DNA from 2 places in the Microbacterium saperdae genome. Region 1 is predicted to be linked to the other one. Evidence: predicted binding sites of a transcription regulator. Region 1 holds the regulator's gene; the other holds the start of a gene.

What was found. The regulator LexA, encoded in region 1, represses DNA repair genes until DNA is damaged. The targets are predictions, from matches to a motif close to TCGAACANNTGTTCGA.
Region 2: FB560_RS04430 (HNH endonuclease signature motif containing protein) is a predicted target of LexA. The motif match lies at 12,284-12,299, and genes of this name have one in related genera.

Annotation. Positions count from the first base shown of each region.
Region 1 is NZ_VFOX01000001.1:1,053,400-1,068,254, reverse strand. Features, by position in the region: gene FB560_RS05095 (TAXI family TRAP transporter solute-binding subunit) at 1-280, opposite strand, end outside; gene FB560_RS05090 (sensor histidine kinase) at 277-1,653, opposite strand; gene FB560_RS05085 (response regulator transcription factor) at 1,657-2,328, opposite strand; gene FB560_RS05080 (TrmH family RNA methyltransferase) at 2,353-3,162, opposite strand; gene rplT (50S ribosomal protein L20) at 3,277-3,663, opposite strand; gene rpmI (50S ribosomal protein L35) at 3,696-3,890, opposite strand; gene infC (translation initiation factor IF-3) at 3,963-4,589, opposite strand; gene FB560_RS05060 (DUF1844 domain-containing protein) at 4,801-5,241, shown strand; gene FB560_RS05055 (SseB family protein) at 5,395-6,219, opposite strand; gene priA (bifunctional 1-(5-phosphoribosyl)-5-((5-phosphoribosylamino)methylideneamino)imidazole-4-carboxamide isomerase/phosphoribosylanthranilate isomerase PriA) at 6,203-6,949, opposite strand; gene FB560_RS05045 (MinD/ParA family ATP-binding protein) at 7,090-8,514, shown strand; gene hisH (imidazole glycerol phosphate synthase subunit HisH) at 8,536-9,174, opposite strand; gene hisB (imidazoleglycerol-phosphate dehydratase HisB) at 9,171-9,788, opposite strand; gene FB560_RS05030 (histidinol-phosphate transaminase) at 9,785-10,879, opposite strand; gene FB560_RS05025 (LysM peptidoglycan-binding domain-containing protein) at 10,929-11,291, opposite strand; gene lexA (transcriptional repressor LexA) at 11,602-12,288, shown strand; gene FB560_RS05015 (arsenic resistance protein) at 12,342-13,307, shown strand; gene FB560_RS05010 (dipeptidyl-peptidase 5) at 13,345-14,855, shown strand, end outside.
Region 2 is NZ_VFOX01000001.1:918,281-933,135, forward strand. Features, by position in the region: gene FB560_RS04375 (TatD family hydrolase) at 1-243, shown strand, start outside; gene FB560_RS04380 (hypothetical protein) at 222-383, opposite strand; gene rsmA (16S rRNA (adenine(1518)-N(6)/adenine(1519)-N(6))-dimethyltransferase RsmA) at 477-1,346, shown strand; gene mgrA (L-glyceraldehyde 3-phosphate reductase) at 1,356-2,423, shown strand; gene FB560_RS04395 (4-(cytidine 5'-diphospho)-2-C-methyl-D-erythritol kinase) at 2,437-3,369, shown strand; gene FB560_RS04400 (DUF998 domain-containing protein) at 3,518-4,183, opposite strand; gene FB560_RS04405 (LacI family DNA-binding transcriptional regulator) at 4,471-5,484, shown strand; gene mmsA (multiple monosaccharide ABC transporter ATP-binding protein) at 5,639-7,159, shown strand; gene mmsB (multiple monosaccharide ABC transporter permease) at 7,156-8,526, shown strand; gene FB560_RS04420 (substrate-binding domain-containing protein) at 8,586-9,704, shown strand; gene FB560_RS04425 (polyamine aminopropyltransferase) at 9,840-10,766, opposite strand; gene FB560_RS04430 (HNH endonuclease signature motif containing protein) at 10,820-12,160, opposite strand; gene FB560_RS04435 (alpha/beta hydrolase-fold protein) at 12,442-14,163, shown strand; gene FB560_RS04440 (ABC-F family ATP-binding cassette domain-containing protein) at 14,244-14,855, shown strand, end outside.

The sequences.
Region 1 (14,855 bases):
CCCCCTGCGCGAACCCGAGCATCGCCTCACCGCCGCCCACCTGCAGCAGATTCTCGACGGAACCGTCTGTCTCCTCGACCGTCGCACGGACCCCGAGCGTCTCGGTGAGCTCCGCGGCGAGGTGGCTCCCGTAGTCGAAGTAGACGCCGGTCGATCCTCCGCCGGCGATCACGGCGGTACCGTCCCCCCACTCGCTCGCTCGCTGCGTGCAGGCGCTCAGAGCCACCGCCACGGCCGTCACCGTGACCAGGGCGAGGATCCGTCTTCCCGTCGCCCTCACGCGATCACCCCTTCCGTCACCTGGAGAGCGACCATCAGGCCACCGCCCTCGGGCGATGAGACCGACAGTTCCGCCCCGATCGACGAGAGGAGGTCGGTGGCGATCGCGAGCCCCAGTCCTGAACCCGGCGTATCCCCGCTGTCGGCGCTGCGCCAGAACCGGTCGGTGGCGGAGCCGACCTCGTCGTCCGGAAGCCCGGGGCCGTGGTCGCGGACGGTGATCACCGCCGTGTCGGATTCCCGGTGCGCTCCGACCTCGATCGCTCCGCCCTCCGGCGAGAATTTGACGGCGTTGTCGATCACCGCGTCCAGGGCGCTCTCGACGATCGTGCGATCCGTCACGCTCACGACCGCGCTCTCACCGACGATCCGGAACACGATGCCGCGCTGCGCGGCGACCTCGCGCCAGGCGTCGGCGCGCCGGGCGGCGACGACCGCCAGATCGACGGCGGAGAACATCGAGTCCGCCTGTCCTCTGCGCGCCAGCCCGAGCAGTGTCTCGAGGATGCGCGCCATCCGGCGCCCCTCTTCCCTGGTCTCCTCCACGTCGCCCTGCCACTCGGGGCCGAGTCCCGTCGACAGGTGCTCGACGCGAAGGAGCAGGGCGTTGAGGGGGTTGCGCAGTTCATGCGAGGCGTTCAGCGCGAACTCCTGCTGCCGCGCGAGCACACGTTCGATCTCTTCGGCCATCCCGTTGAAGACGCGGGTCATGCGCCGCAGCTCCGGCGGACCGGTGTCCTCCGAGACCCGCGCGTGCATCTCACCGCGCTCGATCGCGATCATCGCCTCGTCCAGGCGGCGCACGGGCGACAGCACCCAGCGCGCGAGCTGGAACACGAGCAGCACGCCGAGGATGATCGATACGACGGCGATCGCCCCCAGCACCAGCATCTGCTGCAAGATGGCGGCACGGGGCGCCTCGACATCGGCCGTGATCATGACCGCACCGATCACATCGCCGTCATCGAACACCGGCTCCACCATGCCGGTGTCCGGGATGATCCACGGGAATGCGGGTTCCGGCGCCTCTGCTCTCCGCCCGGAGAGGGCGAGGCGCACGCGCTCGGCCTCGTTGTCCGCCAGCACTTCGAGACCGGGGTCGCTCGTCGCCCAGGCGGCACCCGTGAGATCGAACACCACCACCTCGATCCCGTACACGTCCTGGAAGCGCCGGGCCTCCCCCTCGATCACGGTCGCGCTCCCCGAACTCAGCGCCTGCCGCGCGCTGGTGACGAAGTAGCCGAGGTCGCCCAGCTGCTCGGTGTACAGCGCCTGCTGGATGCTGCGCGCCGCGCTGAGTCCGGTGGCTCCGCCCAGGGACAGCAGGATCGCGATCAACGGCACGAGGAACACGATGACGAGGCGGGTGCGCATCGTTCAGGCGCCCGCCAGCCGATATCCGACTCCACGGACGGTCTCGATCAGCGTGCGTTCGCCGGTCTTGCGACGGATCGCGCCGACATGCACCTCGAGCGAGTGGCCGAAGCCGCGCCAGTCGGTGTTCCACACCTCACGGATCAGACGTTCCTTGGGCACCGCGACACCGGGATAGCGCGCAAGGACGGCGACGATGTCGAACTCCTTGCGGGTCAGTTCGACAGGCACGTCGTCGACGATCAGCTGGCGGGCGACCAGGTCGATCTGCACCTCACCCTCGTGCACCACGATCCGCGTATCGGAGTCCGGGCGCACCGCGCGCGAACGCCGCGTCACCGCTTCGATGCGGGCGAGGAGCTCGTGCACGTCGTACGGCTTCACCACGAAGTCGTCCGCGCCGGCGCGCAGACCCTTGATGCGCTCGGTGACCTGGCTCCGCGCCGTGACCACCACGATCGGTACGTCGGAGCGTCCGCGGATCCGTCGGCACAGATCGATGCCGTCCACATCGGGCAGGCCCAGGTCCAGCAGCACCACTTCGGTGTCGGCATCGAGGAGATCGAGCGCCTGGGCACCGTCCGCGGCGCGCACGGTGGCATAGCCGGATCGTGCGAGGAAGGCATCGAGAGCGGCGGCGACGCGTTCGTCGTCCTCCACGATCAGAATCCTCATCGACCCTGGCTCTCGTCGCGCAGCTCAGCCCGCAGCGGCGCGCTGAGCGAAAGCACTCTCATACAGGCACACGCTGGCGGCGGTCGCCAGGTTCAGGGATTCGGCGCGACCGAAGATCGGCAGCTTCAGCACGCGGTCGGCGAGTTCCAACGCCGTGTCCTCCAGGCCCCTGGCCTCGTTGCCGAAAAGCCAGGCGGTGGGTTCGGCCAGCAGACCGTCGGCGCGCGCCGCGAGCAGGTCATCGCCCTTGACGTCGGCTGCGAGGATGTTGAGCCCTGCCGCGTGGGCGCGGTCGACGACATCGGCCAGATCACCGGCGACGGAGACCGGCAGGTGGAACAGCGAGCCTGTCGTCGCGCGCACGACCTTGGGGTTGTAGGGGTCGACGGTGCGACCGGTCAGCACCACGGCATCCGCCCCAGCGGCATCGGCCGCACGGATGATCGTGCCGAGGTTGCCCGGATCGCGCACCTCTTCGCAGATCGCGACGAGGCGGGGACCCGCGGCGAACACGTCGCGCACGGAGGTCGGCATCTGTCGGACGACCGCGATCAGCCCCTGCGGGGTGACCGTGTCTGCCATCGCGTTCAGGACGTATTCGGTGACGTACTCGACATCGATGTCGGCCTCGGCGGCATTCGCCCGGATGTCCGGATGCTTCTCCCATCCGGTCGGCGTCGCGAACAGCTCCACGATCGACTCAGGCCGGTAGGTGAGCGCTTCACGCACCGCCTGCGGACCTTCGAGAAGGAACAGACCTGTCTCGGTACGCGCACTGCGCTTGGTCAGCTTCGCGACAGCACGGACTCGGGGGGACCGGGGGTTCTCCAGCACGTGTCACAGTCTAGAAGGCGCGAGACGCCGGAAACGCCAATCCGCGCAGACGGCCGCGCACGGACGACGAAGGGCGCCCTCCCGAAGGAGAGCGCCCTGTGCAGCGTCTGATGCTTACGCAGCCGACTTCGGTGCGTTGACGTCGGAAGGCAGAGCCTTCTTCGCCGTCTCGACCAGCGTCGCGAACGTCGCTGCATCGTTGACCGCGAGGTCGGCGAGCATGCGACGGTCGACCGTGACACCCGCGAGGCCGAGGCCCTGGATGAAGCGGTTGTACGTCATGCCGTTCAGGCGAGCCGCAGCGTTGATGCGCTGGATCCACAGACGACGGAAGTCGCCCTTGCGCTTGCGACGGTCACGGTACGAGTAGACCAGCGAGTGGATGACCTGCTCTTTGGCCTTGCGGTAGAGGCGCGAACGCTGACCGCGGTAACCCTTGGCGCGCTCGAGGATGACCCGGCGCTTCTTGTGGGCGTTTACTGCCCGCTTGACTCTTGCCATTTTCCTATGTTCCTATTCGTGCGTCGGGCGCGTCAGCGGCCGAGAAGCTTCTTGGCGACCTTGGTGTCAGCCTTCGACAGCACCTGGTCCTGGTTCAGACGACGGGTGCGACGGCTCGACTTGTGCTCGAGGTTGTGGCGCATCCCGGCCTGCTGCTTCTTCAGCTTTCCGCTGCCGGTGATCTTGAAGCGCTTCTTAGCACCCGAGTGGGTCTTCTGCTTCGGCATCTTCTCTTCCTTCGTCATGCGCCTTCTCAGGCGACGTTGTCAACCCGCGGTGCGGGAGTCTGGGGGCGGGAGTTACTCCGCGGGAGCCTCAGCCGGAACATCCGACTCGCTCTTGGCGTCACGGGCAGCCTGCTTGTTCGCGGCGCGCTGCGCGTCGCGGACGGCGTTCTGCTCCTGCTTCGCCTCGGACTTGCTCTTCAGCGGAGCCACGACCATGACCATGTTGCGGCCATCGATGGTCGGGGTCGACTCGACGGTTCCGAACTCGGCGACGTCCTCGGCGAACTTGCGCAGCAGACGCACACCCTGCTCGGGACGCGACTGCTCGCGACCGCGGAACAGGATCATGGCCTTGACCTTGTCTCCGGCCTTGAGGAAGCCCTCGGCGCGCTTGAGCTTGGTCGTGTAGTCGTGCGCCTCGATCTTCAGACGGAAACGGACCTCTTTGAGGATCGTGTTCGCCTGGTTGCGACGAGCTTCCTTTTCCTTCTGGGCGGCCTCGTACTTGAACTTGCCGTAGTCCATGATCTTGACCACGGGCGGCTTCGAGTTGGGGGCGACCTCAACGAGGTCGAGGTCGGCTTCCTGCGCAAGGCGCAGCGCCGCCTCGATGCGGACGACGCCGATCTGCTCACCCGCGGGGCCGACGAGGCGGACCTCGGGGACGCGGATGCGCTCATTGGTGCGGGGATCGCTGATGCGGAACTCCTTAGACGATGTGTTTCGGCCACCGTGACGCTGTCTGCATCACGGGCGAAATCGGAATCGTCCCCCACCCACCGGCATTCAGACGCCGGCTCTGCACCCTACCTGCCGGATCCCTCGTACGAGCGGAGCCGGTGGAGTGCAAGACCCGGTAGCCTTGAACGGCAAGCGCGGGTGGGAAGTGAATCCTCTTTCGGTCCAGAGCATGACGCTCCGGAGCCCGGCAAAGTCTAACAGAAAGCAAGGCGAAGTGACGACTCAGGGCCACGAGGCAGACCGCGAGCGGGAAGAGCGCTGGGCACGGCAGGAGGAAGCAGCGGCATCCGCCACCCGTGACATCGCCGACGTTCCCGCCGTCGAGGTGATCACGACCGCCGCCGTGCACCTCATGAGTGCCGCTGCAGTGAAGCTCGGCCTGGCCGACGAACCCGACGCCGCGGCACAGCTCGACCTCGACGAGGCGCGCAAGCTCATCAACTCCCTCGCCGGGCTCATCACCGCCGGCGCCCCGGAGATCAGCGACATGCACGCGCGGTCGCTGCGCGATGGTCTGCGCTCCCTGCAGCTCGCGTTCCGCGAAGCCTCCGTCATCCCCGACCCCATCGGCAAGGGACCGGGCGAGAAGTGGACGGGGCCGGTCAACTAGGTTTCCGGTTCGCTCCGCGGGTCGGGACGTCTCTTCGTTCGCAGAACGGGGACCCTCCCGCTTCGCGGGCCCCTCCCGATGCTCACTCCGCGACGTCCCGGCCCGCTTCGCGGTCGCATCAGCTGACAGCGGGCTGAGGCAGGCGAACAGATTTCAGGCGCTGCGGCGGAGCTTGACGGTCAGGGAGTCCGCCAGGACGGCGATCCTGTCGTCGGACGCCCACCGCTGAGCCAGGCGGGACAACACGGCGTCGAGGACCTCGCGCTCGAGCCCGTCGACCAGCTCCAGGACCACGACGAGCTCGGGCCCACGCAGGCGGGCATCCGGATCGCCGGGGGCGACAGCGACATCGATCACGGCGAGCTCATGCGCGACGCTCTCCTGCAGCGCGGTGAACACCTCGGCAGAGAGGAAGCTCGGCTCCCAGGGGTGCTCTTGAGCGATCGCCCAGACCGCCGGACGTCGGAAGATGAACTCGGTGTCCGAGGTCGGATCGAGCACGATGAGATCGGTGTCCTCCGCGGACGCCGCCAGGGCGGCACGCAGCGCCTCCACCGGGATCGGTCGCGCCGCGGGATCCCACTTCTGCATCGCCTCGACCGAGGAGAACACCGGTTGCACGCGACGCCCGTCGGGAGCGGCCACGGTCACGATCGACAGCTCCTGCGTCTTGTCGACGGCGAGACCGTTCGGCGCGATGCCCTCCTCGCCCTTCTCGGCGATGAGCGGGATCAGTACGCGTGCGGAACGGAAGGCGTCGACGACCTCGACCTGGCTGCCCTGCCCCGCACGGAAGCGCAGGAGTGCCGCGAGCAGTGCGGGGTCGGCGGAGCCGTCATCCGCGGCATGCGGGTTCGACTCGAAGCTGCGCCCCTCCCACGGGACGCCTGCGGAGTCGCCGGGGTTCGCGGGAGCGTGACCGTGGTCGCTGTGACTGTGGTCGCCGTGCCCGCAGGCGTCGTCAGTCCCCTGCGACATCCAGCGCCTCGGCCAGTGTGAACGCACCGGCGTAGAGAGCCTTGCCGACGATGGCACCCTCGACGCCGAGGGGCACGAGCTCGCGGAGTGCCGCGATGTCGTCGAGGTTCGAGATTCCTCCCGAGGCCACGACCGGCTTCGGGGTGCGCGAGGCGACCTCGCGCAGCAGTTCGAGGTTCGGTCCGCGCAACGTGCCGTCCTTCGTGACGTCGGTGACGACGTAGCGGCTGCATCCGGCATCCTCGAGGCGGTCAAGGACCTCCCAGAGGTCACCGCCCTCCTTGGTCCAGCCGCGCGCTGCCAGCGTCGTGCCGCGCACGTCGAGTCCGACCGCGATCGCCTCGCCGTAGCGGCCGATCACGTCGGCCGCCCACTCCGGGTTCTCGAGTGCTGCGGTGCCGAGGTTGATGCGGGTCGCGCCGCTCTCGAGCGCAGCCTCGAGCGTCGCATCGTCACGGATGCCGCCGGACAGCTCGATGTTGACGCCGCGGTACTGCTTGATGACCTTGCGCAGGATGGGCGCATTGGTTCCGCGGCCGAACGCCGCGTCGAGGTCGACGAGGTGGATCCACTTCGCGCCCTGCGCGACCCACTCCCCTGCGGCGTCCAGCGGGTCGCCGTAGTTGGTCTCGGTGCCCGCTTCGCCCTGCGTGAGGCGAACGGCCTTCCCGCCGGCGACATCGACGGCCGGGAGAAGCATGAGTGAGGGAGACTGCGCGAAGTCGTTCATGGGTTCCTAAGGTGAGGATTCAGATCAGCGGTCCGAGCACACCCGTCACGGACGCACGAGAACCGAGGGTATCGCGACCCCGGTCCCCCTCCAAATGCAGGAGAAATGCAACGGAAGGGCACGGGATAGGCTGAGGCATGATGTCCGGACCGCACGAAGAAGCCACGCCGGGTGCCGACGCGCGTCGACGCGATGACCGGGCCCCGCTCGTCGAGTCGGTCCCGCTCTTCCCGACCGACGCCCCTGCGGTTCCTCCCCGGCCGACGACGACCCCCGCTCCGCCGGCTCAGCCGCCGTACCGCCGCACACGCGCCGACGCGCGCGTGGACCGTGCTCCGGATATCGCCGCTCCCCCGCGCCCGCTGCCCCCGACACCTGTGGCCTCGCCTGCGGTGCCGTCTTCGCCGCCGCCTCTCGCTGCGCCCGAGACCGCACCCACCGACACCGTGCCCACCGACACCGTGCCCCGCCGTCCGGCCGCGCCCAGCATTGCGACCCCGACGGCACCCGTCCCGCGGATGCCGTCACCACCGACGCCCGGCGCGCAGACACCCATGTCGGGCGCATCCTCCGCACCGACCTCTCCTGCACCCGCGTCATCCGCGCCCACGCTCATCGAACCGGCATCGCGTCGGGAACAGCGGGTGCGCGAGCGGGATTCCTTCCTGCAGACCGAACGCCCCGAGGAGCCCGCGCGCGAAGGCGCCCGTGGCGCCCTCAACCGCCTCGGCCTGCGCATCCGCCCCTCGGCGGACGAGCAGTCGGCCCGTGACGACGAACTCGCGGTGAGCCAGCACTGGCCGGGGCCGCGCACGATCGCGGTCGTGAACGGCAAGGGCGGCGCCGGGAAGACGCCGACGACCGTCCTCCTCTCCGCCGTGTTCGCCCGCTACGGCGGTGCCGGCGTGCTCGCGTGGGACAACAACCAGACGCGCGGGACCCTGGGATGGCGAACCGACACGGGCGCGCATGATCGCACGCTGCTGGAACTGCTGCCGGAGGCCGGGAGACTGCTGGGCACCGGAGCGCAGTCCGCGGATCTCGCGCATTTCATGCACCATCAGCCGCGCGAGAAGTACGACGTGCTGCGGTCGAAGCCGATCAGGCTCGCGCACGAGAACCGCCTGAGCCCGACCGACGTCGATGCGATCCACGCCGTCGCCTCGAAGTTCTACCGGTTGATCGTCATCGACTCCGGCAACGACGAGTCGGACCCGATGTGGCTGCGCATGATCGATCACGCGGATCAGCTCGTCATCGCGACCACGACGCGCGCGGACCACGCCGAGGCCGGCGCCCTGCTCATCGAGGCCCTGGAGGAACGCGACGAGCGGTCCGCGCGTCTCGCGCGCGAGTCCGTCGCCGTGGTCTCCCAGGCGGATCCGAAGGCGACGGCCGCCGAGCTCGATCACGTCACGAGCGGGTACCGCTCCCTGTCGCGCGAGGTCGTCAGCATCCCGTTCGATCACGAGATGGTCGACGGTCCCCTGCGGTACGGCGCGCTCAACAAACGCGCCCAGCGGGCGTGGCTGTCCGCCGCAGCAGCCGTCGCCCGCGGTTTCTGACCCGTCAGGCGTCGCCGGGGTTCAGCTCAGGCTGCCGATCCAGTTCCGCAGGAGCTGGATGCCGGCCTCTCCGGACTTCTCCGGGTGGAACTGCGTGGCGGAGAGCGGTCCGTTCTCGACGGCTGCGAGGAACGGATCGCCGTACGTGGTCCATGTCAGCACCGGCTGCGGGAAGGGCGGAATGACGTCGAGCTCCCACGACTGCGCACCGTAGGAGTGCACGAAGTAGAACCGCTCCTCCTCGATTCCGCGGAACAGTACGCTGTCGTCGCCCGGGCTCACCGTGTTCCAGCCCATGTGCGGGAGGACGGGCGCGTTCAGCTCCGTCACGGCTCCCGGCCACTCGCCGAGACCCTCCGAATCGACGCCGCGCTCGACGCCGTGGGCGAAGAGCACCTGCATGCCGACGCAGATCCCGAGCACCGGCCGTCCACCGGCGAGGCGCCGATCGATGATCTCGTCTCCTCCGTGCGCGTGCAGTGCGTCACGCACCGCCGCGAACGCGCCGACGCCGGGCACGACCAGGCCGTCGGCCTCGAGCGCCTCGGCACGGTTGCGCGTGAGCACCGCATCGGCGCCCGCAGCGGCGAGAGCCTTGACGGCAGAATGCACGTTCCCCGACTCGTAGTCGAAGACCGCGACCTTCGGAGTGCGCGTCACAGCGCACCCTTGGTGGAGGGAATTCCCTCGACGAGCGGGTCGAGCGCCTTGGCCTGGCGGAACGCCCGCGCGAACGCCTTGTACTCCGCCTCGGCGATGTGGTGCGGATCGCGTCCTCCGAGCACGCGCACGTGCACCGTGAGTCCTGCGTTGAAGGCGATGGCCTCGAAGGAGTGACGCACGAGCGAGCCGGTGAAGTGCCCGCCGATGAGGTGGTGTTCGAAACCGACCGGTTCACCCTCGTGCACGAGGTACGGGCGCCCGGAGATGTCGACCACGGCCTGCGCGAGGGCCTCGTCGAGCGGTACCAGGGCGTCTCCGTAGCGGGAGATGCCGGACTTGTCGCCCAGCGCCTCGAGGATCGCCTGGCCGAGCACGATCGACACGTCCTCCACGGTGTGGTGGGCGTCGATGTGGGTGTCGCCGGATGCCCGCACCGTGAGATCGGTCAGCGAGTGCTTCGCGAAAGCGGTGAGCATGTGGTCGAAGAACGGCACGGACGTGTCGATGCGGCTCGCACCGGTGCCATCGAGGTTGAGTTCGAGTTCGACGGTGGACTCCGACGTGCCGCGCACGCGGCTCGCGGTGCGCGGGGTCAGGGCGAGGCTGCTCATGATGCCGAGTCTATCGAGGCCAGCGCGTCGAGGAACGCCGTGGTCTCGGCCTCGGTGCCCGCCGTGACACGCAGGTGTCCGGGGATGCCGACGTCACGGATCAGGACGCCCTGGTCGTAGAGCTTCTGCCAGGTCGCCTTCGGGTCAGCCACTCCGCCGAACAGCACGAAGTTGCTCCACGACTCGTGCGGCGTGTAGCCGAGGGCCTCGAGCGTGGCCGTGATCCGATCACGCTGCTCGACGATCTCATCGACCATCCCTAGCATGACATCGGCGTTGCGCAGCGCGGCGACCGCCGCCGCCTGGGTCAACGCGCTCAGGTGGTACGGCAGCCGCACGAGACGGAGCGCGTCGATGAAACCGGGGTCCGCTGCCAGGTAGCCGACGCGCGCGCCCGCGAAGGCGAACGCCTTGCTCATGGTGCGGGAGACCGCCAGACGCGGGCGACCGGCCAGAAGCGACAGCGCGGAGGGGGCGTCACGCGGGGCGAACTCCTGGTAGGCCTCATCGACCACCACGACACCGCGCGCGACCTCGTACACGGCCTCGACCACGTCGAGGCCGAGAGGCGTACCGGTCGGGTTGTTCGGCGAGCACAGCAGCACGACATCGGGATCGACATCCCGCACCTGCGCGGCCGCCTCCTCCGGCGTGATCGTGTAGTCGGGTTGGCGTGTACCCGCGACCCAGCGGGCCCCGGTCCCCTGCGCGATCAACGGGTACATCGAGTAGGTCGGCGCGAACCCGAAGGCGGTGCGCCCCGGACCGCCGAAAGCCTGCAGGATGTGCTGCAGCACCTCATTGGACCCGTTGCCCGCCCAGATGCCCTCCGCTTCCAGACCGTTGCCCAGGTAAGCGGCGAACCCTTCGCGGAGAGCGGTGAACTCCCGATCGGGGTAACGGTTCACATCGCGGATCGCGACAGCGATCTCGTCGAGGATGTCGCTGGCCACCTCGTCCGGAATCGGATGCGTGTTCTCGTTCACGTTGAGGGCGATCGGCAGCGGCGCCTGCGGGGCACCGTACGGGGTCAACCCTCGAAGGTCGTCACGAAGCGGCAGGTCATCGAGTGAGGCGGTCACCCTTCCCATGCTAGAACGCTCAGCGGGACGAGGCGATCAGAGTGACGCTCGATTGCGGTCAGTTCGTGTACTGCGCGGGGATCGACAGCGACTGTCCGATCTGCAGCTCGCCGGTCTGCAGGACGTTCAGTCGCGTGATCTCTCCGATGACCTCACGCGGGTCGGCCGTCGGCGCGATCTCGCTGGCGATGGACCACAGCGTGTCGCCCGGGAGGACCGTGACCGTCTCGAAACTGACCGTGCCGGTGCTCTCATTCGAGGCGAGGGCGCTGCCGCCGCTGATCGCGGCGAACGCGATGCCCGCCGCGAGGGGCACCGCCGCCAGAGCGAGCAGCACGCGGCGACCGCGAACCGTCAGCCGAAGACGCGTCGCCGGGCGGGCCGGGATGACTGCTGCGGTGCTGAAGGTGATGGTGCTCATGGTGTGCTCCTCTGCGTCGCCCCGTTGCCGGGAGGATCAGCCACCTGCCGCACGGGCCGGTGGAAGTTGGCGTAGCGTTCGCATCCTGCTCTCGGCCGGGAGGGCTGAATGCGAAGCTACGTTCCGAAGGTATCTTCGAGTTCGAACATCTGTCAAGCTTTCTTCGAAACCACACCCGCCAATCCGCCGACACGCTCGAACAGATCTTCCAGATCCGCATGATTCTCGGATACGGTTTCGATAGGAACACCCCACCACGGGCCACCGACATTCGAAGAGCGGCGTCGGAAACGCGTACCGAAGGAGCATCATGAGCGAGAACTCAGCCCCCGAGCCAGAGGCACCGCGCACGCGCCGTCGGAAGAGCCTGAGCCCCAAGCAGATGGCGATCCTGGAGGTCATCCAGGCCTCGATCGCCCAGCAGGGCTACCCGCCGAGCATGCGCGAGATCGGCGACGCGGTCGGGCTCAAGTCGCTCTCCAGCGTCACCCACCAACTCGGGCAGCTGGAGCTCAGCGGCTACCTCCGCCGCGATCCCGGCAAGACCAGGGCCATGGAGGTGCTGATCGACCTTCCCGGCTCCAGCACCGAGAACCCGGCCGACGTGGCGACGCCGGTCGGCGATGCGGCACTGGTGCCGCTCGTGGGTCGCATCGCCGCAGGAGTGCCGATCACCGCGGAGCAGCAGGTCGAGGAGATCTTCCCCCTCCCCCGTCAGCTCGTGGGCAAGGGCGATCTCTTCATGCTCAAGGTCTCGGGAGAGTCGATGATCGACGCCGCGATCTGCGATGGCGACTGGGTCGTCATCCGCTCGCAGAACAGCGCGGAGAACGGTGAGATCGTCGCGGCGATGCTCGACGACGAGGCGACCGTCAAGACCTTCCGCCGTCGCGACGGGCACACGTGGCTGCTGCCCCGCAACTCGGCGTTCGAACCGATCCTCGGCGATGAGGCCACGGTGCTCGGCAAGGTGGTCGCCGTGCTCCGCGCCGTCTGACCCCGGGCGCAACATGCTCCGGCCGCCTGCCGTCGTCCGTACAGTGGGAGGTGATGACTGAGACGACTCGTACTTCCTGGATGGAACGTCATCAGGTCGCGCTCTTCCTGGCGGCGATCCTGTGCGGCGTCGGAGTCGGCCTGGCCGTTCCCGGCAGCGATGCTCTCGAGTACGCGATCGAACCGGTGCTCGGGGTGCTGCTGTTCGTCACGTTCCTCTCCGTCCCCTTCCGGCGGATCGGCGGTTCCCTGCGCGATGCACGCTTCCTCGGCGCGCTCGGACTCCTCAACTTCGTAGTGGTCCCGATCGTCGTCTTCGCGTTGTCCCGTTTCGTGGCCGACGAGAGCGCCTTGCTGATCGGCGTGCTCCTGGTGCTGCTCACACCCTGCGTCGACTACGTGATCGTCTTCACCGGACTGGCCGGCGGGTCCGCGACCAAACTGCTCGCCGCCGCCCCGCTGCTGATGCTCGCCCAGATCCTGCTGCTGCCGTTGTACCTCCTGCTGTTCATCGGGCCGGACGCCGCCGCGCTGATCGACGGCGCGCCGTTCGTGCGGGCCTTCGTCGTCTTGATCCTTCTCCCGCTGGCAGCCGCCGCCCTGGTGCAGGTGCTGGCACGTCGATACTCCCTCGTCCGCACGATCGAGAGCGGTCTGCTCGCCGCGACGGTGCCCCTCATGAGCGCGACGCTCCTGATCGTCGTCGCCTCCCAGGTGCGCGCAGTGGGTGCACAGCTCGGGGCGCTCACCAGGGTCGCGCCGATCTACCTCGCGTTCGCCGTCATCCTCGTCGTGCTCGGCATCCTCGTGGCGCGCATCGCCCGTCTCGACGCGGCGTCGTCGCGCGCACTGACGTTCAGCGGCGTCACGCGCAACTCACTCGTGGTCCTCCCTCTCGCGCTCGCGCTTCCCTCGGCCCTCGCACTCGCACCGCTGGTCGTGGTCACCCAGACGCTGGTGGAGCTCATCGTGATGGTCATGCTGGTGCGCGTCCTGCCCCGGCTCATCCCGCAGCGCTGACGCCGTGACGGTCTCCACGCCCGCATAGGCTCGACGTATGACTTCGCCCTACGGGTCCTGGCCCTCCCCCTTCTCTGCGGCTTCGGTGGCCACCTCCTCGCCGCGCATCGACGGGGCGCGGTTCGTCGGCGACGACATCTGGTGGGGCGAGTCCGTACCGGCCGAGGGCGGTCGTGTCACCGTCCGGTCCTCGACCGGACGAGAGGTCCTGCCGGCTCCCTGGAGTGCACGCTCACGAGTGCACGAATACGGCGGAGGGGCCTGGACGGCGGATGACGAGGGCACCCTGTACTTCGTCGACGCCAAGGACCAGCGGGTGTACCGCCTCCCCGCGGCCGGCGGGCCGACGCCGCTGACGCCTGAGGGGCCGGCCCACGGCGGTCTGCGGTGGCAACACGGCCGTCTGCTCGCGGTGCGCGAGGACCTCACGTCTACGCCGCACCGACGCGCGATCGTGGGCGTTCCGCTGGACGGCTCCGCCTCCGGCGATCCGGCAGCGATCCGGGTGTTCGCCGAGGGATCCGCGTTCTTCGCGCATCCGGCGCTCTCCCCCGACGGCTCGCGGATCGCGTGGGTCCAGTGGAGTGGGGATCGGATGCCGTGGGACGCCGCCACGGTGCACCTCGCCACCGTGGACGGGCGCGAGGTGGCGACCCTGCCGAGTCGGGCTGCTCTGCAACCCGAATGGGTCTCCGACGATGCACTGCTCTACGCCGATGATCCCTCCGGGCGCTGGCTCCTGCATCGCGTGCACCTCGACGGCCTCTCCCCGAGCGCGCCGGCCGAGCTCATCGCACCGGCCGATGCCGATACCGGCTACGGATTGTGGGTGCTCGGCAACCGCTGGTTCCGGCCGCTCTCCGACGGCCGGACCGTCGCCATCCGCACGAACGGCCGCGATCGAGTCGTCGTGATCGATACCGAGGGAGAGACACGCGACCTCGACGTGCCCTGCGACGGCCATGTGAGCGTTGACGATGTCCGCGGACACCGCGTGCTGCTGTCCGGCAACGGTTCCCACGTGAACCCGGGCGTCTGGTGCGTGGACCTGGACTCCGGAGAGGTGACGGCGGTGCGCGGCGGCGACCGGGTGGATCCCGCATGGATGCCCGCCGCACAGCAGATCGACATCGACGGTGCGCACGGACCGGTGCACGCCTTCGCCTACGCACCGGCGAACCCGGAGGTCTCCGCCCCGGAGGATTCGCTCCCGCCCTATGTCGTGCTCGTGCACGGCGGACCGACCGCCCACGTGACGGGTGCCACGTCCGCCGCGATCGCGTTCTACACGAGCCGTGGCATCGGCGTGCTCGACGTGAACTACGGCGGTTCGACCGGCTACGGTCGCGCCTATCGGGAGCGACTGCAGGGGCAATGGGGCGTGGTCGACGTCGACGACGTGATCGCCGCCGCACAGGGGCTCGCCGACGCCGGCCTGGCAGATCCCGATCGGATCGCGATCCGCGGCGGCTCGGCCGGGGGCTGGACCGTGTTGTCGGCCCTCGTACGCGGCGGGGTGTTCGGGGCGGGCATCAGCCGCTACGGCGT
Region 2 (14,855 bases), 140 kb from region 1:
GTGACGTTCAAGAACGCGCAGAACCTGCGTGATGCCCTGCAGGTCACGCCGCTGGACCGCATCCTGGTCGAGACCGACGCGCCGTTCCTCACGCCGGTTCCGCTGCGAGGACGGCCGAACGCACCCTACCTGGTGCCGATCACGGTGCGGTTCATGGCGGCGGAGCTCGGGATCGAGGTCGACGAGCTCGCGGCACAGATCGCCGCGAACACGCTGCGGGTCTACGGTTCCTTCGACGCCTGACTCTCGTCGGGCATCGGTTCGCTGACGGGTGCCGCACTCACGATCTGCGAGATCGGCTTCCAGACGAAGAGCAGGGTCAGCGCCGCGCCGACGAAGGCGAACCACCACGGGCCGGTGAGGCCCCACACTTCGGCGATCACATCGCCCTACGCCTTCGGCATCCGTCCACAGCAGTAGCGGCCTCGGACACGGCGGTGCCGAGCGGGTCGCCGCGCATAGGCGAGAATGGGGGGATGACCGTCACCCTGCTCGGCGCCACCGAGATCCGCCGCCTCGCCGCCGAGCTCGACGTCACCCCCACCAAGAAGCTCGGCCAGAACTTCGTGGTCGACGCGAACACCGTGCGCAAGATCGTGCATGCGGCCCGGGTGCAGCCGGGGGAGCGCGTGGTCGAGGTCGGACCAGGGCTCGGATCGCTCACGCTCGCGATCCTGGAGGCCGGGGCCGCGGTCACCGCCGTCGAGATCGATCATCGCCTGGCCGCACGCCTCGCGCAGACCGTGGTCGAGCACGGCGTCGCGCCCGAGATGCTGACGGTCGTCGATGCCGACGCGCTGCGCATCACTGAGCTCCCCGGCGAGCCCACGGTGCTGGTCGCGAACCTCCCGTACAACGTCTCCGTCCCGGTGCTGCTCCACTTCCTCGAGAACTTCGACTACCTGCAGCGCGGTGTGGTGATGGTGCAGGCGGAGGTCGCCGAACGCCTCGCCGCGAAGCCCGGCTCGAAGATCTACGGCTCTCCGAGTGTGAAGGCCGCGTGGTACGGAGAGTGGAAGCTCTCCGGCACCGTGTCCCGTCAGGTGTTCTGGCCGGTGCCGAACGTCGACAGCCTGCTGGTCGGGTTCGATCGATCAGAGGGCGAGCGCGGCAGTGAGGACGAGCGTCGCCGCACGTTCCGGATCGTCGATGCCGCCTTCAACCAGCGTCGCAAGATGCTCCGTCAGGCGCTGTCCGGCATCTTCGGCAGCTCGGCGGCGGCATCCGAAGTGCTGATCGCGGCGGGCGTGGCACCCACTGCGCGCGGCGAAGACCTCACGGTCGAGGACTATCAGCGCATCGCCCAGCACGCCGGATCGATCGATGAGGTGGGCATCACCGGCTAATCTGGCACGGTGACCGAGTCTTCGCGCTTCAGCCCCGATGTCCCCGAGCTGCACCGTCCGTACACCGCGGACGAGAGCCGCTACCAGCAGTTCGCCTATCGCCAGGTCGGCTCGTCGGGCCTGTATCTGCCGCCGATCTCGCTCGGACTGTGGTGGAACTTCGGCGACAACATCCCGCTCGACAACCAGCGCGCACTGTTGCGCCACGCCTTCGACCATGGCATCACGCACTTCGATCTGGCGAACAACTACGGTCCGCCCTACGGGTCGGCGGAGAAGAACTTCGGACGCATCTTCGCGGAGGACTTCCGTCCCTATCGCGACGAGCTCATCATCTCGTCGAAGGCCGGCTGGGACATGTGGCCCGGTCCCTACGGCGACTTCGCCAGCCGCAAGTACATCCTCGCGAGCGCGGAGCAGTCGCTGACCCGCATGGGCCTGGACTACGTCGACATCTTCTACTCCCACCGGGTCGACCCCGTGACCCCGATCGCCGAGACCGTGGCAGCGCTCGACGCCCTGGTCCGCCAGGGCAAGGCCCTCTATGTCGGGATCTCCTCGTACAGCGCGGAGCGTACGGAAGAGGCCGTCGCGGTCGCCGAGGAGCTCGGAACGCCGCTCATCATCCACCAGCCCGCGTATTCGATCCTCAACCGCTGGGTCGAGGACGGGCTGACCGACACCCTGCAGGCGCACGGTCTGGGCGCCATCGCCTTCACTCCGCTGGCGCAGGGGCTGCTGACCGACAAGTACCTCGGCGACGGCACCGCCGACCGCGCACAGCAGCGCGGATCGCTGCCGGACGGACCGCTGACCGATGAGGCCGTGCAGACGCTGCGATCGCTCAACGAGGTCGCCCGCGAGCGCGGGCAGTCCCTCGCGCAGCTCGCGCTGCAGTGGACGCTGCGCAACCCGGTCGTCGCCTCGGCGTTGATCGGTGCCTCGCGTCCCGCGCAGCTGGACGAGAACATCGCGGCGGTCGACGGACCCGCGTTCACGAGCGAGGAGCTCGCCCGCATCGATGAGCTCTCGGGGGCCATCGACGTGAACCTGTGGGCGAAGTCCTCGGAGCTGTGACGGGCATCCGATCATGAGCCTCGCCGCGTCGACCGAGTCCGTGCATGTGCGCGCGCCGGGCAAGATCAATGTCTATCTGGGAGTGGGCGGTCGTCACGACGACGGCTATCACGCGCTCGCGACGGTCTTCCAGGCGGTGTCGCTCTACGAGGATGTGATCGCACGCCATGCGGATGACTTCTCGCTCACGGTCTCCGGCGCCGACGATGTCGACGACGTGCCCTTGGACGACCGCAATCTCGCGATGCGCGCCGCGAAGCTCCTGGCCGCGGCGACCGAGTATCCCGGCGGCGTCGCGCTCGAGATCCGCAAGAGGGTCCCGGTCGCCGGGGGCATGGGCGGTGGCTCGGCGGATGCCGCGGCGGCGCTCGTCGCGTGCGATGCGCTGTGGGGCACCGGCCTGTCGGCCGCGCGGATGCATGAGCTCGCTTCTCGGCTCGGCGCGGATGTGCCGTTCGCGCTGCACGGCGGCACAGCCGTCGGAACGGGACGGGGCGATCAGCTCAACCCTGCCCTGGCGCGTGGGCGGTTCGACTGGGTGCTCGTGACGAGCGAACACGGCCTCTCGACGCCGGTGGTCTACGGGCGGCTGGATACGTTGCGCGAGGAGGAGGGCGCACTCGCCGACGATCCGCCGCTGTCGCTCGACGTGCCGATCCCCGTGCTTCAGGCGCTGCGCTCCGGCGACCCTGGGCAATTGGCGGAAACTCTCTACAACGACCTGCAGGCGGCCGCGCTGTTCGAGCGGCCCGACCTGGCACAGACGATCGACATCGGAATCCGCGCCGGCGCTCTGCAGGGCATCGTCTCGGGCTCCGGCCCCACGATCGCGCTCCTGTGCGCCGATCCCGAAGTCGCGCAGGATGTGCAGACGGCACTGCGGCGGTCCGGGCAGGAAGCGCTGCATGTGCACGGCCCGGTGCCGGGCGCTCGCATCATCGTGTGACGCACGACGGGAGTCGAAGCGGGCAGCCCCTCTCGAGTCATCCGGTTCCCCAACCGGTACTCGAGAGGGTGCTCACCACAAGGGACGTGGCTGCTCTGCCTCACTGCGTTCGGCTTCGCACCCCAGATGCTCTGCCTTGTAGCCCCAGCTACTGAATCGACAATAGCGCCACTTTGCTTGTCCCCCAAATGGGGGACAAAGAAAGTCGCTGTGAGTTTGCTGAAGGTTTCCAGCCGAAGGCCGGAGCGAGGCTCCTGAGCTGCACTTCGAGCAGGTGCACCCACGTCAGGATGACCGTGAAACCGATCGCCTCGAACAGGGTGAGGTTGATCCAGCCGAGCGTCATCGCCGCCATGCTGGCGACCATGGTCACGCCGGCGATGGCCGCGAGGCGCGTGAGTCGAGGCGAGAGCTGGCGCAGGAAGATGCGGTGCACGATCAGCAGGCAGGCGAACGAGGAGAGCATGAGGAGCGAGGAATTGTCATGCGCGGCCTTGTCGACCGACAGCGGGAACACGCCGATCGCCCCGAGGCTCATCCCCAGCGTCGCCACGAAGAACGGCACCACGCGGGCCGCGTGACGGTACTTCGCCTCGGCGATCAGCGGCGTGCTGATGAGCCAGATCCGCATCATCACCGCTGATGCCGTGATGACCACTCCTGCGGCGATCAGGCCGCCGTTGAAGAGGGTCGCCGACAGATCGTCGGTCATGCCGAGACGGCTGAAGTACAGTTCCCACCATTCGGGGTCGGTGGTGGTGAGGGTGGCCGCGAGAATGCCTGCGCAGAGGATCATTCCGGCGGTGAGAGTCATAGACGCTCTTCTGGGGGAGCTCATGGCTTTGTCCTGTCGCCATACGCTCGACGGCCGGCCAGGACGAAGTTGAGTCCCTCCTCAGGCGAGCGTTCATCGGGTGCGGAGCTGTGAAAGCCCGCTGGGTAATTGTCATTCTAGCGACAACAGCCGGGTCACGCCGGGTTTCTCTTTTCGATGTGCTAGTCGAGGCCGATTCGCGCCATTCGAGTCCCCGGCGTGCGGTCCACGGCGCCTGCGTACATAATGAAGTAACGATGTGACCGTGCACACGCAAGGAGGCTGCGATGTCCAGCGCCTCTGAGCGTGCCCGGTTGCCGAGCATCCGCGACGTCGCACGGCTTGCCGGGGTGTCTCATCAGACCGTCTCGCGAGTGCTGAACGATCATGCCAGCATCCGTCCCGAGACCAAGGCCAAGGTCCTCGATGCGATCGCCGTGCTGGACTATCGCCCGAATCTCGCGGCCCGAGCGCTGGTGACGAGCAAGTCCAACATGCTCGGCATCCTGTCGGCGACGATCGGCGAGTTCGGCCCCACGTCGTCGATCGCGAGCATCGAGGATGCCGCACGTGAGGAGGGCTACTCGGTCTCGACCCTCAACCTCGCCGCGACCACGCCCGAGGCGATTGGCAGTGCGGTCCGCCAACTGGCCAGGGAGCAGGTCGACGGGATCGTGGTGCTGGCGCCGCAGGTGCGCGTCTTCCATGTGCTGCGGGGGATGGCCGTCTCGCTGCCCTTCGTCAGCCTGCAGACTGCATCGGGGTCGGACGGCGTGAGCCTCTCCGCAGATCAGGTCGCGGGGGCGCGGGCGGCCACCGAGCATCTGATCGGACTCGGGCACAGCGACATCCTGCACCTGGCGGGTCCGCAGGACTGGATCGAGGCGGAGTCGCGGATGCGGGGCTATCTCGACGCGCTGCGCGAGGCCGACCTGCCCACGTTCCCGCCGATCCGTGGCGACTGGTCCGCGGACTTCGGGTACTTCGCCGGCCAGGAGCTCTCCCGAAGACGCGACTTCACCGCGGTGTTCGCGGCGAACGATCTGATGGCGATCGGCCTGCTGCACGGCTTCCGCGACACGGGCATCCGCGTGCCGGAGGACGTCAGCGTCGTCGGGTTCGACGACGTGCCCGTCGCCGCTCACGTCGCGCCGACCCTCACGACCGTGCACCAGGACTTCCCCGAGCTCGGGCGCAGGGCGGTCAAGATCCTGCTCGCGCAGATCCGGGGTGAGCAGGTGCCGTCGTTCGGTCCGTTGCAGACGACTCTGCGCCTGCGCGAGTCGTCCGGGTCACGGTAACGACACGAAATCGCCGCCCGGACTTGACAGCGTCCCGTCCACATTGGACGATGTTACAAATGTGAACGGTCACATCGAAGGTGACCGCACGTCGCGAGGAAGATCCGTGAGCACCACAGCAACGTTGCCGACCGTGTCAGGCCCGATCCTGGAGATGCGCAGCATCACCAAGGAGTTCCCGGGAGTGAAGGCCCTCTCCGAGGTGTCGATCACCGTGCGCGCCGGCGAGATCCACGCCATCTGCGGCGAGAACGGCGCAGGCAAGTCGACCCTGATGAAGGTCCTGTCCGGCGTCTACCCGTACGGGAGCTACGACGGCGAGATCCTGCTCTACGGCGAGGAGCAGCGCTTCCGCGACATCGCGGCCAGCGAGCAGGCCGGCATCGCGATCATCCACCAGGAGCTCGCGCTGATCCCCGAGCTCTCGGTCACCGAGAACATCTTCCTCGGCAACGAGATCCGTCACTTCGGCCGCATCGACTGGCAGGCGCAGAAGGCGCGGGCGATCGAACTCCTCGCCCGCGTCGGCCTGAGCGAAGACCCCGACGCGCAGGTGAAGACGCTCGGCGTCGGCAAGCAGCAGCTGATCGAGATCGCCAAGGCGCTGAACAAGGACGTCAAGCTCCTCATCCTCGACGAGCCGACCGCCGCCCTCAACGAGAACGACTCGCAGCACCTGCTGGACCTGATCCTCGGCCTGAAGGCCAAGGGCATCGCGTCGATCATGATCAGCCACAAGCTCAACGAGATCGAGCAGATCGCCGATGAGATCACGATCATCCGCGACGGCCGCACGGTCGAGACGCTCGACATCTCCCGCGGCGAGATCAACGAGGACCGCATCATCCGCGGCATGGTCGGCCGCTCGCTCGAGAGCCGCTACCCGGACCGCACCCCCGAGATCGGCGAGGTGTTCTTCGAGGTCAAGGACTGGTGGGTCCAGCACCCGACCGTGACCGAGCGCATGGTCGTGAAGGGATCGAACCTCAACGTCCGTCGCGGCGAGGTCGTCGGCATCGCCGGCCTGATGGGCGCGGGACGCACCGAGTTCGCGATGAGCATCTTCGGCCGCTCCTACGGCACATACCTGTCGGGAACCATGATCAAGGACGGTCAGGAGATCGCGCTGCCGGACGTCGCCGCGGCGATCAAGCACGGGCTGGCGTACGTGAGCGAGGACCGCAAGGTGCTCGGTCTCAACCTCCTCGACACCATCAAGCGCGCGACGGTCTCGGCGAAGCTCTCGAAGATCGCGCGACGCGGCGTCGTCGACCCCCGCGCCGAGTATGCCGTCGCCGAGCAGTATCGCAAGGCCCTGCGCATCAAGACCCCTTCCGTGGAAGAGGGCGTCGGCAAGCTCTCGGGTGGCAACCAGCAGAAGGTCGTGCTGGCGAAGTGGATGTTCACGGATCCCGACCTGCTCATCCTCGATGAGCCGACGCGTGGCATCGACGTCGGAGCCAAGTACGAGATCTACGCGATCATCAACGAGCTCGCGTCACAGGGCAAGGGCGTCATCGTCATCTCCAGCGAGCTGCCCGAGCTGCTCGGCATCTCCGACCGCATCTACACCGTCTTCGAAGGTCGGGTCACCGACTGCATCCCGGCCGAACAGGCGACACCCGAGGCACTCATGCGCAGCATGACCTCCGCGACCCAGAAAGCATCCGCATGACCACCGATCTCACGACCGCGAAGCGCGGCTTCCACTTCAAGGACATCACCAAGATGTTCGGCGGCGGACAGTCGACGCTCCGCCAGTTCGGCATCCTCGGCAGCCTCGTCGTCATCCTGGTCGTCTTCCAGCTGCTGACCTGGATCTTCAAGGGCCAGGGACTCACGCTGTCCTCGGGCAACCTGATCAACGTCGTCAACCAGTACTCCTACATCCTGATCCTCGCGATCGGCATGGTGATGGTCATCATCATGGGGCACATCGACCTGTCGGTCGGATCCGTCGCGGCGTTCACGGGCATCATCGTCGCCAAGGCGATGGCGGACTGGAACCTTCCTTGGCCGCTGGCCATCCTCCTCGGTCTCGGGGTGGGCGTGCTCGTCGGCGCCTGGCAGGGGTTCTGGGTCGCCTATGTGGGCGTACCCGCGTTCATCGTGACGCTGGCGGGCATGCTGTTCTTCCGCGGCGCGAACCAGTGGGTCGGCGACTCGCAGTCGATCCCGGTTCCGCAGGGGTTCAAGATCATCGGTGCCGGCTACCTGCCGGAGCTGTCGTTCATCCCCGTTCCGTTCAACGTGCTGACCATGGTCCTCGCCCTGATCGGTGTCGCCTGGATCGTCGTCTCGGAGATCCGCACCCGGCGCGCGCAGGCCAAGATGGGCTCCGATATGGCGCCCGGCTGGGTGAGCGTCACCAAGGTCGTGCTGATCTCGATCGTCATCCTCGTCGCCGGATGGTTGTTCGCGACCGGACGTGAGGGCACCAGCTTCCCGATCTCGGGCGTGATCCTCCTGCTGCTCGTGATCCTCTACACCTTCATCACGAACAACACCGTGTTCGGTCGCCACATCTACGCCGTCGGCGGCAATCGCCAGGCCGCACGTCTGTCGGGCGTGAAGGACCGCTGGGTCGACTTCTTCGTCATGATGAACATGTCGGTCCTCGCTTCGCTCGCCGGAATGATCTACGTCGCCCGTGCCACGGCCTCCGGCCCGCAGGACGGCAACGGCTGGGAGCTCGACGCGATCGCCTCGGTCTTCATCGGTGGCGCCGCCGTCTCGGGTGGTATCGGTACCGTCATCGGATCGATCATCGGTGGTCTCGTGATGGCGTTCCTCAACAACGGACTCGCGCTGCTGGGCGCAGGAGCCGACGTGGTCTCGATGATCAAGGGCCTCGTGCTCCTGTTCGCGGTCGGCGTCGACGTCTGGAACAAGCAGCAGGGTCGCCCGTCGATCATCGGATTCCTCACGCGCCGCTTCGGCCGCAAGGAGGATCCGGCGCTCGCCACCTTCGACCCGAAGGCGAACTACCCCACAGGTCAGAAGTACGAAGCCCCCGCCGTCGACGAGACGCGCGGAAAGTAGGGGTCGAGCCGCGTGCCGCACGCGCGACGAGACCTTCACACACCAGAGAAAGAGATCACATGAAGAAGATTCTTCTGTCGGCGACAGCGCTTGTCGTCGCGGGCGCATTCGCCCTCACCGGCTGCTCCTCGGAGCGTGGCGGTGACGCCGGTACCGGGTCGGGGGAGGAGACCACCAAGGGCTTCGCCGCTGACGCCACGATCGGTGTCGCGCTTCCGGACAAGACCTCGGAGAACTGGGTCCTCGCCGGCCAGCTGTTCACGGACGGTCTCAAGGAAGCCGGCTTCAAGGCCGACGTCCAGTACGCGCCTGCCAGCAACACGGTCGCGGAGCAGCAGAACCAGATCCAGGCCATGGTCACCGGTGGTGCCAAGGTCATCATCATCGGCGCGAAGGACGGCAAGCAGCTCGCGACGCAGGTCGAGGCAGCCCGCGACGCCGGCGTCACCGTCATCGCCTACGACCGTCTGATCGAGAACACCGACGCGGTCGACTACTACGTCGCGTTCGACAACTTCAAGGTCGGTGAGCTTCAGGGCCAGGCTCTGCTCGACGGTCTCGCCGAGCGTGCCGGTCACGACGCTCCGTACAACATCGAGCTGTTCTCCGGTTCCCCGGATGACGCGAACTCGGCCGTGTTCTTCGACGGCGCGATGAGCATCCTCCAGCCGAAGATCGACGACGGCACGCTGAAGGTCGTCTCCGGCCAGACCGAGATCGCCCAGACGGCGACCGAGGGCTGGAAGGCTGAGAACGCTCAGCGTCGCATGGACTCCCTGCTGACGTCGACGTACAGCTCGGAGACGCTCGACGGCGTCCTCTCCCCGAACGACACTCTCGCTCGCGCCATCATCACCTCGGTGCAGGGTGCGGGCAAGGACGTACCGGTCGTCACCGGTCAGGACTCCGAGGTCGAGTCGGTCAAGTCGATCATGGAGGGCATCCAGTACTCCACGATCAACAAGGACACCACGCTCCTCGTCCAGCAGTCCATCAAGATGGTCGGACAGCTCCAGAAGGGCGAAGAGGTCGATGTCAACGACACCGAGTCGTACGACAACGGCGTCAAGGTCGTTCCGGCGTACCTGCTCGACCCGATCATCGTCACGAAGGAGAACGCACTCGAGGCTTACGCCAACGTGCCCAGCCTCCTCGAGATCGTGAAGTCGTACCAGTAAGCAGCATCAGCCCTCGCTGAGGGCACAGTACGAGCCGTCCGGACCTTCGGGTTCCGGGCGGCTCGTCTGCGTTCGGGGCAGAGCGAAAAACCGAGGTGCGGCAGGTCTGAGGGGAGGTCTTCCGGATGCGGTGCGCTAGTTCCAGACCGGGTCGTCGGGGTCGGGGGAGTCCGTGCCGTCGGCATCGGTCATGATGCGCGCCTCAGCGATCCACGACGTCAGTGCGCTGTCGTGGAGAAAAGAAGGGCGCGGCGTGCCGAGGAGATCGGGGGTCGCCACGATGTCCAGCGGCTCATCGCTCGCGAAGATGACGACGTTGCCGAGCGGCCCTTCATCATCTTCCGGCTCTGCGTCGAGAACGACGGCGACGTGGTCGAACACGGAGCGCAGGGTGGCCGCCTGTCGCCGTGAGTACTCGAAAGGATGCCCGTCGAGCAGGTTCACGGCGACGACTCCGGCTGCGGCGGAGCGCGCGGCGACCCGGCGGTAGAACTCCTGGCTGGCCACGCGATGCCGGATGACGGCTGCGTCCCAGAGATCGACGACGGTGAAGCGCGCATCCGCCCAGTCGGTGTCGACCGCAGGGCGACCAGTGGCTGCGGCACCGAGCGTCGGGGCAGGGGACGGCGGCGCCGGCGATCGCTTCTCGCCCGGAAGCTCCGCGTCCGCGACCGTTCGAGCATCGCCGAAGATGACGCGTACGTCAGAGCCGGCAGGGAGGGGCAGCGCGGCGGTCACTGCGGCATAGAGCGTGGGCTCGAATTCGACCACGAGTTGGGGTGATCCGGCGCGGGTTGCCTCGACGTAGCGGGCCAGGGTGAGTGCTCCGGCTCCCAGGTGCACGGTGAACAGCGGCGCACCGGGTTCGGCGGCGGCATCCATTGCGCGGGCGATGTGCTGGGTGTAGGCGTATTCGAGCATGGTGGGCTCGGTCATCGAGACGACGGACTGCGCGATTCCATCCACGCTGAGCTCGTAGCGACCGGGGTGCCGCCTCGACTGCACCAGCTTGGCCTTGCGATTGTCTAGCGAGAGGGAGAACACCCGGCGATTCCATGCCACCCGTCGAGTTTAGGTCGGACGGAAGCCGCCGGAGACCGCACACCCGTGCGTTCTCAGAACGGCACGAGCGCCGATTCGGCCGTCTCGAACTCGACGGGCGTGGACTCGGCGGTTCCGAACGCGGCCGCCTCGAACTCGGCGGGCGTGGACTCGGCGGGCGTGAACCGCGCCGTGTTCTGTGCAGGCGCGTGGTCGATGTACACGTCGCCCGTCGGGCTTCTCCACTCGAGAACCCCGCCGACCCTTTGCTCCACCTGCCAGGGGGAGTGGTGCTTCATCATGTGATGTCGACGGCAGAAGTGCGCGAGGTTGTCTTCGCAGGTCGGCCCGCCTTCGGCCGCGGCATGGGTGTGGTCTATGTCGCACCTGCGCGCCGCAAGACCGCACGTCGGGAATCGGCAGCGCTGATCCCTCGCCCGGAGATGTCTCTTCAACTGATCGCCCGGTCGATATCGGTCGACGGCCAGCAACGCTCCGCTGATCGGGTGGGTCAGAACCCGATCCCACCCGATCGCCGCCCCGGCGATCCTGCGCGCGGTGGCGGCGTCGATCGGGCAGCGACCGTCGAGCTCGGCCGCTGGCAGGTCGGTTCGCGATCCGCACTCGTCCATCAACGTCATGACCGGCACGGTCACCTCCACGCGCGCATGGATCGCATCGAGCAGCGCGTCCTCCGAGTGGTGCCCGGTCGGTGCGCCCGTGAGCACGAGATCTGCGAGCAGGTCCGCGCGCAGCTGGTCGACCGTGCGGTCGTCACTGGGCTCGTCGGAAGAATCGACGGAGGGATCGTCGGAGGCAGGGCGAGCGTCCCTCGCCTTCCGCTCTTTCGCGGCACGGGCGTTCTCCTCGCGCACGCGGTGCGCCATCTGCGACAGACGGTCGTACATGCCGTGGATGAGCGTCGACGGCCCCTGCACGCCCAGCTCGGACATCCCGTCATCGAGGTCGTTCACCCAGACGCGTCGGTTGTCGCGCGCGTCGCGATGACGCTCCGTCAGCGACCGTGCCTGGAATCGTTCAGCGATCCGGCGCGCATGGCGACGCAGGCGGTTCGGCGACTCGGCTTCTGCGATCACGAGGACCGCGGCCGCGTATGCCGCGCGATCGCGGGGATCATCGAGATGTGCCCCCGCCTCGACGATGACTCGCGTGTGCGCGGCGGTGATGCGCCCGGCACCCTGCGCGGCCCATACGTCGGGGAGATCCGTCACGAGACGCGATGCTGCCGCCATCCGACGTTCGATCGTGCGATCGTTCACGCGTTGTGCGGCACCGATCTCGGCGGCCACTGCGCGCGTCGCCATGTCGCCGTAGTCGGGATGATTCGCCTGCCTGGCGATGTCGATGGCCAGCCGAGACGCCATCGCGAGCATGCCGTCTCGGGCGGCCAGCATTCCGCTGATGGTCTCTTTCCGCAGCCTGCAGACCGGCGACCAGATCGGCGAGCATCGCCATCTGGGAGTCGTTCGCATCGAGCAGATCGGGCATGGACACAGTCCACCACCGACCACCGACATTCGAACATAAATGCGACGACGATCGCTCCCGTGACCGTGCGCCCGCGCAGGCTATCCGCACATCGCGGCCCTTCGCTGATGGGGTGAGCGCACATGGGACGGCCCCGCCGCCCGTCCTACCGTGAGGACCACTGATCGACCGACGAGAGGGATGTCTCATGCCGTACGACTTTCGGGGAGGGCGCGGCGTCCGGACCCTCGTCTCTCTCGCAGCAGCCACGACGCTGATCACCGCCGGTTGGGCCGGCACCCACGCGAGTGGAGAGGGTGCCTCTGCGGTCCCCGCTCCTGTCTCTGCATCCGCTCACACCGCCGTCGTCGCGGATGAGCCGGACTCGTTCATCCGCGACGTGAGGACGTGGCTGATGACCTCGGAAGATGGCCGTACATACAAGATCTCGGTGGCGCTCCCGGCCGGCTACACCGAGAGCGGGTCCGCGTACCGCGCGCTCTACGTCACCGATGCCAACGCCGAGTTCGGAATCGCGGTGGAGACCGCGCGGTTGAACGCTCCCGGCACGGTCGTCGTCGGGATCGGATATGACAACCCTGGTCAGGGCTTCGCCGCTTCAGGCGTTCCACGAACCCTCGATCTGACTCCGACCGACATCGGCGCGGCGACTCCTTCCGGCGGTGCACCGGAGTTCCTCTCGTTCCTTCGAGAGGAACTGGTCCCGCGAGTCGAGCGGGACTTCCACGTCGACGCGGGCGACCGCGCGCTGATGGGGCATTCCTTCGGCGGTCTCTTCGCGACCTACACACTGCTGCACAACGAAGGACTGTTCCAGCGCTTCGTGATCGCGAGCCCGTCGCTCTGGTGGGATGAACACACGATCCTCGACGTCGAAAGCGAGTACGCCGCCGCGAACGACGCACTCGACGCACGCGTATTCCTCTCTGTCGGATCGCTGGAGGAGACCACGACCGGTTTTCCGATGACGAGCGATATGACGCGCTTCGCGACGACGCTGTCTGACCGTGCGTATACGGGTTTGGAGCTCGGCGGGCATGTCTTCGAGGACGAGACACACCTGTCGGTGATCGGGGCATCCTTCAGTCGTGGGCTCCGGTTCATCTACGCCGCGCCCGGGACGACGATCCCGGGTACCGAACTGCCTGCAGATCCGGTGGCGGCGGCGCCCCAGATCAGCTCGCATCCCGTCGATGTGCGCGTCGACGAAGGGGAGGACGCGAGATTCACCGCGACTGCGACAGGTGTCCCCGCCCCCACCGTGCACTGGCAATCGCGACTCTCGAGCTCCGGGGACTGGGTCTCGATCCCGGATGCGACGGCCACAGCGTACGTCGTGAGCGGCGCACGCGCGTCGGCGACCGGCACGGAGTACCGAGCGGTGTTCCGGAACACGTCCGGCGAAGCGATCACGGACGCCGCCACCCTCACCGTCGCTGCGACGGGGGAGGAGCCCGGACAGGGGATCCCGTCCGAAGCCGACCTGACGGATGAGATGCGGGGGACCGTGAGCGTTCCCGACTCCGTCGTACGGGGTGAGACGGTCCCGGTGACGGTGGGGGACGAGTTCGCCGGCGAGCAGGTGGACGTGTACCTGTTCTCCACCCCCGTTCCGCTCGGCACGCACACCGTGTCGGCAGATGGCGTCGTCAGCGTCGTGATCCCGGAGGATGCGGCACTCGGCGCGCACCGGATCGCCGTCTCCGCGGCAGGGGGAGCGCTCCTCGGCTGGGACACCACCACGGTCGTCGCCCCGTCCGCAGGAGCGGGGACGGCGGCGCCGGCGACGTTGCCGGACACGGGTGCCGAGATCGACCCGGCGCTCGTCGCCGGAGCGCTGCTGCTCCTGGGCGCGGGTGTCGGACTGGTGGTGACGGCTCGCGCACGCCGCGCCCGGCAGCGTTCCTGACGGGCGCGGGACCGCTTGGATTCGATCCGGCTCCCTCCGAGACGAACGCCCAGTCCGGCGCGACTACCCTGGGGAGTGACATGGCACATCTTCTCGGGGCAGAGTCCCTTCATCTCGAATATCCGACCAGGGTCGTCTTCGACTCCGTGACCCTCGGGATCGAGGAGGGGGATCGGATCGGCATCGTCGGCCGCAACGGCGACGGCAAGTCGAGCCTGCTCGGGATGCTCGCAGGTCTCAAGGAGCCTAATGCGGGACGAGTGACCGTACGCGGCGGCACCACGATCGGTGTGCTGTCCCAGGCCGACACCCTCAGTGACGACCTCACGATCAGCGCGGCGGTCGTCGGTGACACCCCGGAGTACGAGTGGGCGGGGGATCCGCGCGTCCGTGACGTGATCGACGGTCTGCTCAGGGACCTGCCGTGGGATGCCGAGATCGGCTCGCTCAGCGGTGGCCAGCGCCGTCGCGTCTCGCTCGCCAAGCTGCTCACCGGGGACTGGGATGTGATCGCGCTCGACGAGCCGACCAACCACCTCGATGTCGAAGCCATCACCTGGCTCGCCGGCCACCTGAAGAAGCGCTGGTCGCCGAACTCGGGCGCGCTCCTGGTCGTCACCCACGATCGCTGGTTCCTCGACGAGATCTGCACCGAGACGTGGGAGGTGCACGATCGCATCGTCGAGCCCTTC